2 regions of the Enterobacter sp. PL_is379 genome follow, and region 2 is predicted to be linked to the other one. Evidence: predicted binding sites of a transcription regulator. Region 2 holds the regulator's gene; the other holds the start of a gene.
What was found. The regulator PhoB, encoded in region 2, activates phosphate uptake and scavenging genes when phosphate is short. The targets are predictions, from matches to a motif close to CTGTCATAAAACTGNCNNAT.

Region 1 (4,837 bases), on a different contig from region 2:
GGCACTGAAATCGGTGGGTGGTGAGGTTATTGAACAGCCGCGTAACGATATGGAACAGTGGCTGATGAATACGGTGGCTCAGCAATCCCGTCAGGCCGGCATCGCCATGCCGCAGGTGGCGATTTACCATGCCCCGGACATCAACGCGTTTGCCACGGGCGCCCGTCGCGATGCGTCACTGGTTGCCGTCAGCACCGGTCTGCTGCAGAACATGAGCCGTGACGAAGCTGAAGCGGTTATCGCCCACGAAATCAGCCATATCGCAAACGGTGACATGGTGACCATGACCCTGATTCAGGGTGTGGTGAACACCTTCGTGATCTTCATCTCCCGTATCCTGGCGCAGATTGCGGCTGGCTTTATGGGCGGGAACCGCGACGAAGGTGAAGAGAGCAACGGCAACCCGCTGATCTACTTCGCCGTGTCGATGGTTCTGGAACTGGTATTCGGTATTCTCGCCAGCATTATCACCATGTGGTTCTCTCGTCACCGTGAATTCCACGCGGATGCCGGCTCTGCGAAGCTGGTTGGTCGTGAGAAGATGATTGCCGCGCTGCAGCGTCTGAAAACCTCCTACGAGCCGCAGGAAGCGAACAGCATGATGGCCTTCTGCATTAACGGTAAATCCAAGTCGCTGAGCGAGCTGTTTATGTCTCACCCGCCGCTGGATAAGCGTATTGAAGCGCTGCGCAGTGGGGAATACCTGAAGTAACGCAACAAAATACAAAAAGCCGGGCGGGAGAACACTCCGCCCGGCTTTTTTTATGCCTGAACCCTGGGCTGGGTCACCCGCAGGCCGCTGACGACCGCCGCGAGGGTGGCAAGGGCGCCTGCGGTGAGGAGCGCAAGATGGTTACCGTTTTGTCCGGCAAGGTTAAACATCAGGGCGACCAGTGCCGCACCGCTGCTTTGGCCCAGCAGACGCGCGGTTCCCAGCATACCGCTTGCCCCACCGCTGCGATGCCGTGGCGCTGAGGTGATAATGGTGTGATTATTGGGGGACTGGAACAGGCCAAACCCTGCACCGCAGAGGATCATGCGCCAGATGATGTCCAGATCCGAAGGCGACGAGGGCAACAATGCTAACGCGAAAAGGCCTGTCGCCATCACCGCCAGTCCCAAAGCGCCCAATAAACCGGCATGAACACGTTCAATTAAATAACCTGCCAGCGGTGCCATCACCATGGTCGCCAGCGGCCAGGGGGTGAGCAGCAGACCGGTCTCCACCTCTGAACGTCCGACCACGCTCTGCAGAAAGAAGGGTAGGGAGACCAGAGCCAGCATCTGGGCGCAGAACGAGCAGACAGACGTGCAAATGGAGAGGGAAAAGAGGGGAATACGCAGCAGATCAACAGGCAGTAGAGGCACAGGGAGAGTGAGCTGGCGGCGAACAAAGAAGAAGCCGATCGCCAGCAGGGCGATAAGCTCCGCGCCGGTAAGCATCAGAGACTGTCCCTGCGCAAAGCCGCTCAGCGCCGTAATCAACAGGCCAAAGGTCAGGGCATTCATCACCGCACTCGCCACGTCGAAACGCGGCATGGTGCTTTTGGGACCGTTAGCGGGAAGAAAGCGCAGGGCAAAGAAGATGGCGACAATACCCAGCGGCACGTTGATGGCGAACAGCCACTGCCATGACGCAACGGAAAGGATCGCCGCCGCAATCGTTGGCCCGGCGGCAGAAGAGACGGCGACAATAAACGAGTTTATCCCCATTCCTCGCCCCAGATGACGCTGCGGATAAATTAAGCGGATCAGCGCCGTGTTTACGCTCATGAGCGCCGCGCCGCCAAAACCCTGCGCAATGCGGGCAAGCGTCAGGGTATGCAGTGAATCTGAAAGAGCACAGAACAAAGACGTAAAGGTGAAAACCACCAGACCGCACTGATACACCCGACGGTAACCGAACATATCGCCCAGGAAAGAGAACGAGAGCAGGGAAACCACAATCGCAATCTGATAGGCGTTAACAATCCATATCGAACTGGCAGGAGAGGCGTGCAGGTCGCTGGCGATGGTTGGCAGGGCAACGTTTGCGATTGCGCCGTCAAGGACCGCCATTGATATACCGATAATGATGGTCACTATCGCGCCATACCGCTGGGGTAAAGGCAGGCCATCGGAAAGGGACTTTTCCATTAGGTTTAAAAAAGCTCAGCGTGAAATTATTCTCAGGGTAACTATTTTAGCATTGTTACAGCCGCGATATGTCGCAGATTTGTAACGAAGTAAACGGGGATTGATTGCAGGTGACATGACGGGAACTTATAATAAAAACCGGTTCTGATTTTTATAAAACACTCGCTATGAGGTGGTAAATGGCTATTGCGGATTTGGATAAACAGCCAGATTCTGTTTCTTCCGTGCTGAAGGTGTTTGGCATCTTACAGGCGCTGGGAGAGGAGCGTGAAATAGGTATTACAGAGTTGTCACAGCGCGTGATGATGTCAAAAAGCACCGTATATCGCTTTTTGCAAACCATGAAGTCTCTGGGTTACGTTGCCCAGGAAGGCGAATCTGAAAAATACTCCCTGACGCTGAAACTGTTTGAGCTGGGTGCCCGCGCGCTACAAAATGTTGACCTGATCCGCAGCGCCGATATTCAGATGCGTGAAATCTCTCGCCTCACTAAAGAGACCATCCATCTCGGCGCGCTGGATGAAGACAGCATTGTTTACATCCATAAAATCGACTCCATGTACAATCTGCGCATGTATTCGCGCATTGGTCGTCGCAACCCGCTCTACAGTACCGCCATTGGTAAAGTTCTGCTGGCGTGGCGCGATCGTGAGGAAGTGAAGCAGATCCTCGAAGGCGTGGAATACAAGCAAAGTACCTCACGAACCATTACCAGCACGGACGCGCTGCTAACGGTGCTCGATCGCGTACGCGAGCAGGGGTATGGCGAAGATAACGAGGAGCAGGAAGAGGGACTGCGCTGCATCGGCGTTCCGGTATTTGACCGTTTTGGCGTGGTGATCGCGGGCTTAAGTATCTCCTTCCCAACCTTACGTTTCTCCGAAGAGCGTCTGCATGAGTATGTGGCTATTCTCCACACTGCCGCACGTAAGATTTCTGAACAGATGGGGTATCACGACTACCCGTTCTAATCTCTGTTCACATAAAAAAACGCCGCATCTGTTGCGGCGTTTTTTGTCGGTCATTTATCCGGCTGACTAGCCATTATCAATCACGACGGAAGTCTTACGCAGGACCGGACAGTGGGTTAAGCCAACAATCCCGCTGTCAGTATGCAGATATTGCGCAGTGCTCATTCCTTGTGCTGTTAAGTATTTACACTGAATGCCTAACCCTGCAGCATTTTCGGTGCTTCCCACAAGTACGCCATAACCCGTTAGCAGAAGGCCAATCCAGACAATGGCCAGTGCAATAATTGTTCGAATGATTAAGCGCATCATTACCTCTTTTATCGTTGTTATCATAATGCTAGCGTAAACGGTTTACGAAACGAAACAAGTGCAGGATTCTGAAAAAAGCGCGATGGCGGCATAGTTAGCCCTTGTTTAAGATAAGCGTGATAACCTCGTTACATCAGGTCATTAGACGGAGTGTGGAGTGAAAAAAATACGCTGGGTAATTCTGATTATCGTGCTGATAGCGTGCGTGGTGTTATGGACGCAGACGATCAATGTGATGTGCGATCAGGATGTACAGTTTTTTAGCGGCGTTTGCGCAATCAATAAATTTATTCCGTGGTAACACGCATTTTTTCTCAAGGTGATTTCCTTCCTTCGCGCCAGTGGTAAAATAGACGTTTTTATTGAGGTGGTGAAATGGGTGAGTTACTGAATTCAGGGCTGCTGAATATAGCATCCCTGATGATTTCTTTGGTTGTTCTGCTTGTCGGGCTGGTCATTTGGTTTTTTGTGAATCGCGCCAGTTCCCGTACTAACGAGCAGATTGAACTGCTGGAAGCGCTGCTCGATCAGCAAAAACGTCAGAATGCGCTGCTACGCCGTCTGTGTGAGGCTAACGAACCGGAAGAGAAAGACGCGCCGAAAGACGCAGTCGCTGAAGATAACAAAGACGAAGACGACTTTATCCGCCTGGTGGCTGAGCGTTAATCTTTTTGTCCTGGGAGGTGGCTGTGGTCTGGAAAAACCCCTGGTATGACCCCTCCCTGAAACATCACACCCCGAACGGTTTTCGTAATACCGATCCTGTTGGACATCAACCCGGCGACCTTGACCGCTGGCGTAAAGCGCGTAAAGAGGCCGGTTTACCGAAGCCGCCCGCGCTGGGTTATAAAGACTTTATCCAGCAGTGGTGGCAACCGGTTGAGCTTACGCAGACTCATGAAGATGGGGTGTGGTGGCTCGGACACGCGAGCGTGTTGCTGCGGCTGGACGGCAATATCATCCTTACCGACCCGGTGTTTTCACGGCGCGCTTCTCCGCTCCCTTTCCTGGGACCACAGCGCAAAACGCCTCCCGCGCTGTCAGTCGATCAGCTTCATCAGCTTGATGCGGTCGTCATTTCCCATAATCATTACGATCATCTTGATGACGCAACCCTTCGCCGAATCCTCAAACGCTTTCCCGACGTCAGTATTTTTGTTCCGTTGGGCCTCGCCGACTGGTTTCGTCGCCGGGGAGCAAAACGCGTGGTCGAACTCGACTGGTGGCAGAGTTTCACCTGGCAGGGGATGACGCTGACCGCCGTACCGGCACAGCACTGGAGCATGCGCACGCCATGGAACCGCAATCGTTCCTTATGGTGCGGCTGGGTGATGGAAGGACGGCATCACCGTTTCTGGTTTAGCGGTGATACCGGTTATTCACCTGAGCTGCTGTTAATTCCTGAACGCCTGGGCCAGATA
Region 2 (4,837 bases):
CTTTTCAAGCACGCTGCGGGCGGCTTTATGTTTTTCAAACACCATGGCGGAAATCTGGCCGTAGATCTCGGTGCCGGTCAGCTCTTCCAGCAGCTCGGCACGATCGCTCGGTTTGGCATTAAGGAAGGCGGCAAACTGCCCCTGTGACAGCAGCATCGAGCGGGTAAAGCGCCCGTAGTCCAGCCCGGTAAGCGCGGCGGTTTGCTCCAGCTTATCCGACACTTTGTCGGCCAGGATTTTGCCATCTTCACAGCGCGCCAGCTCCACGCGCGGTGCCTGCAGGTTCCCGTCCGGCTGGTTGCGGGCCCGGTTCTGGCTCCAGAAGGCGCGATAGGCGGTGCCTTTTACCTCGAACTCCACTTCTGCCAGGCATTCGGCGGTGTCGCGCGTCATCAGATCGTTTTGCGCCTGAGAGACCTTCTGCAGTCGCGGCGTTTCGTGATAAAGCGCCAGACAGATGGCGTCGAGCAGGGTAGTTTTTCCTGCCCCGGTCGCGCCGGTGATGGCAAACAGCCCGTTGCTGGCAAACGGCTCCGCGGTAAAGTCAATTTTCCACTCGCCCTTGAGGGAGTTGAGATTTTTCAGGCGCAGGCTCAAAATTTTCATGCGTTTTCTTCCTCATCATTGAGCGCATGCAGGGTATGGCTGAAGAGTTCGCTGAGTCTTGCGCGCTTCGCGTCGTCAATCTCTTCCTGCGAGAGCCTGCGTTCAAACACCTCTTCAACCCGCAGTTCACTGAGCGTTTCACGTTGAGCGCTTAACAGAATTTTCTCGCGCTGCTCGCGGCTGCGGCGGACCAGTAAGACTTCGACGGGCAAATCCTCCGTCAGCGCCTGGATTTTGCGCTGCATATCGTGCAGGTAGTCATCGGTGGTGATTTCGATATCCAGCCAGACGGGGGGATCTTGTTCAGCACCGCGCCACTGTTCCAGCTGGGCGGTGATGGCATCGAGATCGCCTTTCAGCACCGCCAGCGGCTGGGTGACCGGTACTTCCAGCGTCTCGACGGCGCGGAGTTTTCCCTCGCTAAAGCTCACCAGATGCACCGATTTGGCTTTGCCCGTTTCGTCAAAGCTGAGCGAAATAGGGGAGCCGCAGTAGCGGATGTGCTCGCTGCCGCCAATAACCTGCGCGCGGTGGATATGCCCGAGCGCAATGTAGTCGGCTGGCGGGAAGTTCTGCGCCGGAAAGGCATCCAGCGTGCCGATATAGATGTCACGCACGGCGTCACTTTTACTGGCCCCGACGGTGGTGAGATGCCCGGTCGCAATCACCGGAATAGGCTGTTCACCCCGCAGGGCACAGGCTTCGGCGTGCTGCTGGTGGTAATAGTCTGTGATGGCCTGTAACAGATGTTGCTGCTTTTCTGCACCCGACAGCCCTGCCTGGCTTTGCACGATGTCCCGCGGACGTAAAAACGGTATCGGACACAGCACAGCGCCCGGCGACCCGTCGCGTTTTTTCAGGATCTGTGGGGCGTGCCCGGCGCTGGCGACCACGGTGGTATTGAGAAATGCCAGGATATCGCGGGATTCATTGAGCGTGGCGACGGAATCATGGTTGCCGGCGACAATCACCAGGTGACAGCCGGTTTGCTGCAGATTCACCACGAAGCGGTTATACAGCTCACGCGCATAGCTGGGGGGCGAGCCGGTATCAAAGATGTCACCCGCCACAATAATCGCGTCCACCTCGTGCGTCCGGGCCGTTTCCAGCAGCCAGTTCAGGAACGCTTCATGTTCAGCCGCACGGCTTTTACTGTAAAAATTTTGACCCAGATGCCAGTCCGAGGTGTGAAGTATGCGCATAGCTGATCCGTGGCAAAAAAGAGAAAGCAGGATTATAAACGTTCAGAGAAGGGAAAATAACCGCTGTAATAAAACAACGGTTTGCCCGTTATCGTGGTACTGTTTTTCATAAATCTGTCATAAATCTGACGCATAATGGCGCCGAATTACAAACTTGTAACTTAAATAAGATAAGACAGGGCAAAGTATGGCGAGACGTATTCTGGTCGTAGAAGATGAAGCTCCAATTCGTGAAATGGTGTGCTTCGTGCTCGAGCAAAACGGTTTCCAGCCGGTTGAAGCGGAAGATTATGACAGCGCAGTGAACCAGCTGAATGAACCCTGGCCCGATCTGATTCTGCTGGACTGGATGTTGCCTGGCGGCTCCGGACTGCAGTTTATCAAACACCTGAAGCGTGAGGCGCTGACCCGCGACATCCCGGTTGTGATGCTTACGGCGCGCGGAGAAGAAGAGGATCGCGTGCGCGGTCTTGAGACCGGTGCGGACGATTACATTACCAAACCGTTCTCCCCAAAAGAGCTGGTCGCCCGCATTAAAGCCGTGATGCGCCGTATTTCGCCAATGGCGGTGGAAGAGGTGATTGAGATGCAGGGGCTGAGCCTTGATCCCACCTCACACCGCGTGATGACTGGTGAAAATCCCCTCGACATGGGGCCTACCGAATTTAAACTCCTGCACTTCTTTATGACCCACCCGGAACGCGTGTACAGCCGCGAGCAGTTGCTGAATAACGTCTGGGGAACTAACGTGTATGTCGAAGACCGGACGGTTGACGTACATATTCGCCGCCTGCGAAAAGCACTGGAACTGAGCGGCCACGATCGCATGGTGCAGACGGTCCGCGGCACGGGTTATCGTTTTTCTACCCGTTTCTGAACAATGACAGGAGTGTGACGCGTGCTGGAACGTCTGTCATGGAAAAGGCTCGTCTTTGAACTGATCTTATGCTGTATTCCGGCCTTCCTTCTTGGGGCCTTTCTTGGACACCTGCCGTGGTTTCTGCTGGCGTCGGTCACCGGGCTGCTGATCTGGCATTTCTGGAACCTGCTGCGCCTCTCCTGGTGGCTGTGGGTTGACCGAAGTATGACGCCGCCGCCGGGAAGCGGCAGCTGGGAGCCGCTGCTGTACGGTCTGCATCAGATGCAGATGCGTAATAAAAAGCGTCGCCGCGAGCTGGGAAGCCTGATTAAGCGTTTCCGCAGCGGTGCAGAGTCGCTGCCGGATGCCGTGATTCTGACGACCGAAGAAGGGACGATCTTCTGGTGTAACGGCCTGGCTCAACAGCTGCTGGGCCTGCGCTGGCCGGATGACAACGGTCAAAATATCCTCAACCTTCTGCGCTATCCCGAGTTTACGCTGTACCTGAAAAAGCGTGATTTTACCCGTCCGCACAATCTGAAGCTCAATAATGGTCGCCATCTGGAGATCCGCGTGATGCCCTACAGCGATAAGCAGTGGCTGATGGTGGCGCGCGATGTCACCCAGATGCACCAGCTGGAAGGGGCGCGGCGCAACTTCTTCGCCAACGTCAGTCACGAACTGCGAACCCCGTTGACCGTGCTGCAGGGCTACCTGGAGATGATGCAGGAGCAAACGCTGGAAGGCGCGCCGCGTGAAAAAGCGCTGCACACCATGCGCGAGCAAACGCACCGGATGGAAGGGCTGGTGAAGCAGCTGCTGACGCTCTCGAAGATTGAAGCGGCGCCAACGCTGGCGCTAAATGACACCATTGATGTCCCGATGATGCTGCGGGTCGTGGAGCGTGAAGCGCAGACGTTAAGCCACAAAAAGCATCACCTGACCTTTGAGGTCGACAGTACGCTGAAGGTGCTGGGCAGCGAAGATGAACTGCGTAGCGCCATTTCCAACCTGGTGTATAACGCGGTGAATCATACGCCTGAGGGGACAAATATCGTGGTGCGCTGGCACCATGCCCCAACGGGGGCGGAGTTTAGCGTGGAAGACAATGGGCCGGGGATCGCGCCGGAGCACATTCCGCGTCTGACCGAGCGCTTTTACCGTGTGGATAAAGCGCGATCCCGGCAGACGGGCGGAAGCGGCCTGGGGCTGGCAATTGTGAAACACGCGGTGAATCACCATGAAAGCCGTCTCGATATTCAAAGTACGCTGGGTAAAGGAACCCGTTTCAGTTTCGTTATTCCGGAACGATTAATTGCCAAAAAGATCGCCTGACGGCAGGCGTGTCATTTTACCTTTCCACGGGTCAGCCATCGCTGGCCCGTTTGCTTTGCAGTCAAGCGAAACGCGGATGAATTTTATACGGCTGTCTGTTTTTTGTTCGCATGATTAGCCATGGGTTTTTCTTATAAACAGCGTATTATTCTAACGTGTGTTTTCATGCTGGCATATTGTTCTGGTTTTGCGATCCCACCTTGCCTTTAAACGTTATAAGCGTTTAAATTGCGCCCCAGATACTGTCAGACCGACTGTATTTGCGTGGTAAATCGAAAAACTATTCTTCTCCACGCCAGGACGGGAGCATTTCCCGCTGAAATTGAGCAAATTTTCGGCTGTATCGTCCCGTCAGGGATATCGAAAATCTCAATGTTTTCAACACCACATCCACAGGCAGTAAGGTTTTATGACCCATCACTTAAAATCGCGTGACATCATCGCGCTGGGCTTTATGACATTTGCGCTGTTCGTTGGCGCAGGCAACATCATTTTCCCTCCAATGGTTGGCCTACAGGCGGGTGAACACGTCTGGACCGCCGCGTTTGGTTTCCTGATTACTGCCGTGGGTCTGCCGGTTCTCACCGTCGTCGCGCTGGCGAAAGTCGGTGGCGGTGTGGATAGCCTTAGCACCCCGATTGGTAAAGTGGCGGGCGTTCTGCTGGCAACCGTCTGCTATCTGGCCGTTGGCCCGCTGTTTGCGACCCCGCGTACGGCCACCGTGTCCTTCGAAGTGGGTATTGCTCCTCTGACCGGTGACGGCGCGATGCCGCTGTTTATCTACAGCCTGATCTACTTCGCGATCGTGATTCTGGTTTCCCTCTATCCGGGCAAA

Region 1: the regulator PhoB is predicted to act here: its motif matches at 2,205-2,224, upstream of kdgR (DNA-binding transcriptional regulator KdgR).

What each region holds. Positions count from the first base shown of each region.
Region 1 is NZ_JBVPGT010000027.1:180,811-185,647, forward strand. It holds gene htpX (protease HtpX) at 1-712, shown strand, start outside; gene AC0TOY_RS10310 (MFS transporter) at 763-2,136, opposite strand; gene kdgR (DNA-binding transcriptional regulator KdgR) at 2,316-3,107, shown strand; gene AC0TOY_RS10320 (YobH family protein) at 3,174-3,413, opposite strand; gene mgrB (PhoP/PhoQ regulatory lipoprotein MgrB) at 3,574-3,717, shown strand; gene AC0TOY_RS10330 (YebO family protein) at 3,792-4,082, shown strand; gene AC0TOY_RS10335 (MBL fold metallo-hydrolase) at 4,106-4,837, shown strand, end outside.
Region 2 is NZ_JBVPGT010000026.1:128,100-132,936, forward strand. It holds gene sbcC (exonuclease subunit SbcC) at 1-606, opposite strand, end outside; gene sbcD (exonuclease subunit SbcD) at 603-1,808, opposite strand; gene phoB (phosphate response regulator transcription factor PhoB) at 1,996-2,685, shown strand; gene phoR (phosphate regulon sensor histidine kinase PhoR) at 2,707-4,002, shown strand; gene brnQ (branched-chain amino acid transporter carrier protein BrnQ) at 4,412-4,837, shown strand, end outside.